DNA from 3 places in the Pseudoalteromonas sp. Z1A2 genome. Region 3 is predicted to be linked to each of the others. Evidence: predicted binding sites of a transcription regulator. Region 3 holds the regulator's gene; each other region holds the start of a gene.

What was found. The regulator MetJ, encoded in region 3, represses methionine synthesis genes. The targets are predictions, from matches to a motif close to TAGACGTCTAGACGTCTA.
Region 1: a site for MetJ is predicted at 869-886, ahead of metA (homoserine O-succinyltransferase). Genes of this name have one in related genera too.
Region 2: a site for MetJ is predicted at 1,291-1,308, ahead of GQR47_RS03975 (methylenetetrahydrofolate reductase). Genes of this name have one in related genera too.

The regions. Positions count from the first base shown of each region.
Region 1 is NZ_WTKX01000015.1:17,727-20,005, forward strand. Features, by position in the region: gene ettA (energy-dependent translational throttle protein EttA) at 1-728, opposite strand, end outside; gene metA (homoserine O-succinyltransferase) at 951-1,898, shown strand; gene GQR47_RS11605 (homocysteine S-methyltransferase family protein) at 1,888-2,279, shown strand, end outside.
Region 2 is NZ_WTKX01000003.1:234,378-236,656, reverse strand. Features, by position in the region: gene GQR47_RS03980 (sensor domain-containing diguanylate cyclase) at 1-31, shown strand, start outside; gene GQR47_RS03975 (methylenetetrahydrofolate reductase) at 291-1,247, opposite strand; gene GQR47_RS03970 (pitrilysin family protein) at 1,498-2,279, shown strand, end outside.
Region 3 is NZ_WTKX01000009.1:72,715-74,993, reverse strand. Features, by position in the region: gene metB (cystathionine gamma-synthase) at 1-692, opposite strand, end outside; gene metJ (met regulon transcriptional regulator MetJ) at 982-1,302, shown strand; gene GQR47_RS08460 (malic enzyme-like NAD(P)-binding protein) at 1,385-2,279, opposite strand, start outside.

The DNA.
Region 1 (2,279 bases), on a different contig from region 3:
CATGGAATACCTTCACCACGGTCAAGCTCTAATATCCAACCAGCTACATTATCAAGGAAGTAACGGTCATGCGTTACAGCCACAACAGTGCCTTCGTAATCGTGTAAGAAGCGCTCTAACCATGCAACCGACTCAGCATCCAAGTGGTTAGTAGGTTCATCAAGGATAAGCATGTCTGGTTTTTCAAGTAATAATCGACATATAGCAACACGGCGACGCTCACCACCTGAAAGGTGCTCAATTTTAGCATCCCACTCTGGCAGGCGAAGTGCATCAGCTGCGCGTTCTAAAACGTTGTCGATGTTATGACCATCGTGCGCCTGAATAACAGCTTCAAGCTCGCCTTGCTCTTTTGCAAGTGCGTCAAAGTCAGCGTCTTCCATGGCGTATTCGTTATACACTTCGTCAAGACGTTTAAGTGCATGTTTAACTTCGCCAACAGCTTCTTCAACAGTTTCACGTACTGTTTTACTTTCGTCTAAAACAGGTTCTTGCGGTAAATAACCAATTTTAGTACCAGGCTGAGGATGTGCATCACCTTCAAAATCTTGGTCAACACCGGCCATAATACGTAGTAACGTAGATTTACCAGAACCGTTTAAACCAAGCACACCAATTTTAGCGCCAGGAAAAAAGTGCAACGAAATATCTTTTAAGATAGTGCGCTTAGGTGGCACAACCTTAGATACTCGACTCATCGAGAATATAAATTTATCAGGTAAAACCATGGAGGAAAGCCTTCAAATAATAATAAAAATTTCAATGTTGTATTGTAGTGGCTGACGGGTGAAACAGTCAACGAATGGCGGGTTTTAAAGCACCAAAGGATGCTTGTAAGTAAAGTATAAAATCATGAATAAATTTCATTTGGACATCTATACATCTAGAGGTTGATATTTTTTACTTTCAGTTCATAATTAAGCCTCGGTTTTTATGAGCAGGAGTAAAGTATGCCAATTACAGTAAAAGACGAGTTGCCGGCAATTGCACGTTTACGTCAAGAAAACGTATTTGTAATGCCAAAAAGTCGTGCAAAAACGCAAGAAATACGCCCAATGCGTTTGGCTATTTTAAACTTGATGCCTAATAAAGTAGAAACCGAAGTTCAGTTTATTCGCTTACTTGCCAATTCGCCTTTGCAAGTAAACGTAGAACTACTGCGCCTCGACACTCACCGCAGTAGCAGCAACTCAGAAGAGCACCTTGATACCTTTTACCGTTACTTTTCTGAGGTTAAAGACAACAATTACGATGCATTAATAGTAACCGGTGCGCCACTTGCGCATTTAGAATACGACGATGTAGCGTATTGGGATGAGCTAAAGGTCATTATTGATTGGGCTGAGCAACACGTTACCTCTACGTTATTTTCGTGTTGGGCAGCGCATGCAGCGTTATATCACCGTTACAATTTAAAACGCGATTTAAAAGACGATAAACTGTGTGGCGTATTTACTCACCAGTGTTATTTTGATCACGGTGCACTGACTCGCGGATTCGACGATACCTTTTTGGTACCGCACTCACGCTACGGCCATATTGATATAAATAAAATAAACGCCTGTGAAGAACTCGTTGTACTGGCAGGTTCTGAGCGAGTAGGGGCTTACTTACTTAAAAATAAATCGGGTAGCCAAGTGTTTATAACCGGCCACCCAGAGTACGACGCCGACTCGCTAAAAGCAGAATACGAGCGCGATTGTAAAAAAAGCCCTAATGCACCAAAGCCCGAAAATTACTTTCCGGATGACGATGCAACCAAACAACCTTCAAAAACGTGGCAAAGCCATGCTTTTTTACTTTTTTCGAACTGGTTAAATTACTACGTGTACCAAACCACACCGTATGATATTAATTTAGTTAGCCAAGACGTGAGGACTAACAACTATGCCGAATAACGCGCCTACAAATAATAAGCAAGCCGAAATAAGTGCCGCATTAAAAGAACGCATTTTAATTTTAGATGGCGCAATGGGCACCATGATCCAAGATCATAAGCTAGAAGAAGAAGACTATCGCGGAGAGCGTTTTAAAGACTGGCATGTATTAATTAAAGGTAATAACGATTTATTAAGCCTAACCAAGCCCGACTTAATCACTGATATTCATCGTGGTTTTTTATCAGCGGGCGCCGATATTATCGAAACCAACACGTTTAACTCGACCACTATTTCGATGGAAGATTACGACATGGCAAACCTAAGCCGTGAAATAAACCTAGAGTCGGCTAAATTAGCACGCGCAATTTGCGATGAATTTACGGCTAAAACGCCAGAAAA
Region 2 (2,279 bases), on a different contig from region 3:
AGCATACAAGTTCGCTAAAAAAGCACAATAATAAAAGTAAGTTCGTCATGACTCATGCCACAAAAACTTGGCTAGTTTTTTCTGCGATAGGTTTTATTTTTGGTGTTATGTGCTCCTCTATGGGGTTTGCCTTAAAAAGGCTTGAGAGTAATAACCAAAAATAGCTTCAATGAATAGCTTAAGCTGCAAATTTTTACTTGTACTTATTAATTTGTTTTTCAAAGTACGGACATAAAAAAGCAAGCCATGAGGCTTGCCAAGAAGGGTGTTAATTAGCTCTCACCTAGCCTTTAAGCTATTAGCTTTTCAGCAAGGTTTAATTCCATAATAGCTTTTAATAAACGGTATAAGTTAATTGATGCGTCAATTTCTTCTTTACGGTTTGTTAAGCTTTCAATATTTAAGCCCAGTGGCACGTCTAGGTGCGCACAGCTTTTAAGTATTAAGTCGAGGTTTTCGCGGCAAATACGGACTGATTCGCTTAATGTATTGTCTGCATCAAGCATGCGCCATTTAGTTGCCTCTGGCACTGAGATACCCAACCATTGCATAAATTCTAAGGTTTTTTCGCCGCCGCATGGGGTAAACGTTAATATAATACGTTGAGGTGTAATCCCTTGTGCTTTACATGTACGTGCGTAGCTAGTAATTAACTCTATAGTAGCTTGTGCGTCGTAAACAGCTTGCGATATAAAAAACTGACAACCTTGTGCTGTTTTTTCTATTAATCGTTCGTGCTCATTTCGTTTACTTGAATGGCGCTCGGCAATCGTAACGCCACCTAAAAAGAAATCATCTGACTGCTCAGCCAATGCTTTATACGCATCTGGCAGGCTTAGCTTTATATCGCCTATCGATGATGGGCTACCTACTAAAACAACATTTTGTAAATCGTAGTCGTTTTTAGTTTCACTTAGCCAATCTTTAAATTCGCCTACGCCACGCTGCGCCACACTTTTATAAGTAATCACATCTTGTGCAGATAAATTACGAAGTAAATGGCTGTATTCACGCGGATCAACGGTTTGTTTAAACGCAAATGGGCGGTCTTGGTTAGTTCGGCTGCTTTCGTCTTGAATGTCGTATATTATCACGCCGTCGTATTCAATTTCGTGTAAGCGACCTAATAGCTTTTCTGCAATGGTTTTTAATTGCGCTTTATCGGTGCCAATTTTAGGCGGGGTAGTACCAATAAGATAAACACCTTGATTGGTGTCCACTATCTTCTCTTTTAGTGATAAAGCCATAATCCTCATTCCAGCTAAGTTTGTTTTGATGGATTTAATATAGCAGCCATTTAGACGTCTAGATAGATTTATTTAATGAAAGTTTTTCAATTAACATGATGTTTATTCATAGTGCTTGTTCCCATAATTTATAATTGACACAGTTGTTTACATAATAAATTCCCTTGGGGCTCTTATATTTATTGGCTTTGGGGCATAATTAAAGAGTTAAATCTGACAACAAATTTGCTCAATTTAAAAAGGGACAACAATGAAATTTAAATTATTAGCAACCAGCTTAGCGGTATCGCTGGCCTTAACGGGTTGCGCCATGCAACAAAACCAAAGCACGCAAACAACAGCACAACAAGAACAAGTAAATAAAGCTGATGACCGTGTTTTTTCACAAGATTACTTAATTGAAGAGCTAGAAAACGGCTTACGTGTCATGGTTGTTAAAACCGATTACCCTGATGTAGTGTCGCTGCAAATTCCGGTATCGGTTGGATCGCGTAACGAAGTTGAAGAGGGCAAAACAGGCTTTGCTCACTTTTTTGAACACATGATGTTTAAAGGCTCACAAAAATACCCTGAAGATGTGTACTCAGACATATTAAAAAATTCAGGTGTTGATAACCGCGCATATACAACAAACGATTACACAAATTACCATTTAAACTTTTCAAAGCAGCACCTTGATAAAGTACTTGAGCTTGAAGCTGATATTTTTCAAAACTTAACCTACACCGAAGAGCAATTTAGAACAGAAGCGCAAACAGTAAAAGGTGAGTACTTAAAAAACAACGCGAGCCCAATTCGTAAATTATTAAGCGCTGTACGCGAAAAAGCGTTTGATAAGCACACGTATAAACACACCACTATGGGCTTTTTTAAAGACATAGAAGCCATGCCTGATCAAATGGCCTATGGTAAAGAATTCTTTGCTAAGTTTTATAAGCCTGAGTATGTGTCACTTGTCATCGTGGGCGATGTAAACCCACAAGCAACAATGGCAATGGTTAAAAAGCATTGGGGCAGCTGGAAAAAGGGTAA
Region 3 (2,279 bases):
ATACCGATATTATTTGCCCACCAAGCAAGCTCATCACCAAGCTCTTGTGTTGCAGCAATAACAGCGCCGCCCACTACATCTGAGTGCCCGTTAATATATTTAGTAGTTGAATGCACCACAATATCTACACCAAACTTAATAGGGTTTTGTAAGGCAGGAGACAAAAACGTGTTATCTGCGGCAACCAATGCACCGCATTGCTTAGCAACATCGGTAACCGCTTTAATATCGGTTAAACGAAGTACTGGGTTACTTGGAGTCTCTATCCAAATAAGCTTAGGTTTAATTGCTAAAATTTGTTGAAGGCTTTCTTCTTTTGTTAAATCTAATACTTCAAGCTTCAATAGTCCGCGTTTTTGTAACGATGTAAATAAACGATAGCTTCCACCATAACAATCATGTGGAATTACTAACGTGTCGTCACTGTTAAGTAGCTGAGTAGCTAAATGCACGGCAGCCATACCAGTGGCCGTAATTATGCCACGAGCGCCACCTTCAAGCTTAGCAAGCGTCTCAGCTAAAATATCACGATTAGGATTACCGCTACGACCATAATCATACTCACGCTTAGTATCAAAGTCGGCAAACGAATAAGTAGTCGATAAATAAATTGGCGGTACCACCGCACCATGATGTTTATCAGCATCAACGCCGTTACGTACAGCAATGGTTGCTTTGTTTTTTTCGCTCATATTCGTCACCTGATTAATTTGGATGTTTAGACGTCCAAAAGAGTAAGTTATCCGTTTTGATAAGTCAAAGTATTTTAAAGCTCTAGATGGCTATAAGTAGAAGGAGCCTCTGCGAATAACACATTTTAGCTCACAAAAGTGTGCTTATCTTTACACTCACAATAGGCTTATTAAGATAGATCGGTATCTATTATTTGACTATCTTTTTTAAATCGATAGAATTTCACGCATATTTACACGCTTTTTATACCGTGTGAGAAATTAATAATCTGAGGCAACGATACATCTTATGGCTAAATGGAATGGTGAGTATATTCACCCATACGCAGAACACGGTAAAAAATCAGAGCAAGTTAAAAAGATCACCGTTTCGATCCCGCTAAATGTATTAAAGGTATTAACTGACGAACGTACACGTCGTCAAATCAATAACCTTCGCCATGCTACAAATAGTGAATTGCTATGTGAGGCATTTTTGCATGCTTTTACTGGCCAACCTTTACCAAATGACGATGACTTACGTAAAGATAACGCCGAAAAAGTGCCAGAAGAAGTTAAAAAAATAATGCAAGAAATGGGTCTAGAAGTACCCGTTTTAAACGAAGAATAAATATTACAAAGACAAAAAAACCTCAGTAATTACTGAGGTTTTTTTATGTCTAAATTTTATTGCATAGCTCTACTGTATAGATTTACTGCATATAATTTTCTGGCAAATCAATTTGCGCAACACCTGACTCAACAGCAGCTAGGGCAACAGCTCTTGCTATACGCGGCAGTAAACGAGGGTCCATTGGTTTTGGTATAATATACTGTGCACCAAACTCTAATTTATCTACGCCTGCTGCTTTTAAAACTTCTGCAGGTACAGGCTCTTTAGCAATACTACGGATAGCCTCAACTGCAGCAATTTTCATTTCATCGTTAATAGCGCTTGCACGCACATCAAGCGCACCACGGAAAATAAACGGGAAACATAAAACATTGTTAACCTGATTAGGGTAATCAGAGCGCCCTGTTGCCATAATTAAATCGTTACGTGCGCCGTGCGCAAGTGCAGGATCAATCTCAGGATCTGGGTTTGAACATGCAAACACAACTGGTTTTTCAGCCATTAGCTTTAAATCTTCAGCCGCTAATAAGTTAGGGCCAGAAACACCTACAAACACATCAGCATCTGCAATTACATCTTGCAATGTACGCTTATCGGTATTGTTAGCAAAAAGCTGTTTATATTCATTTAAATCATCGCGGCGGGTATGAATAACACCTTTGCGGTCAAGCATATAAATGTGTTCGCGCAGTGCTCCGCACTTAATCAACAGCTCCATACACGCAACAGCGGCAGCGCCTGCACCTAAACATACAATAATTGCATCTTCAATTGACTTACCTTGTACTTCTAACGCATTTAACATGCCCGCAGCCGTTACAATCGCAGTTCCGTGTTGATCATCATGAAAAACAGGAATGCTACAACGCTCTATTAATGCTTTTTCAATTTCAAAACACTCTGGTGCTTTAATATCTTCAAGGTTAATACCACCGAATGTATCGGCAATATTGGCAACCGTATTAATAAAGTCT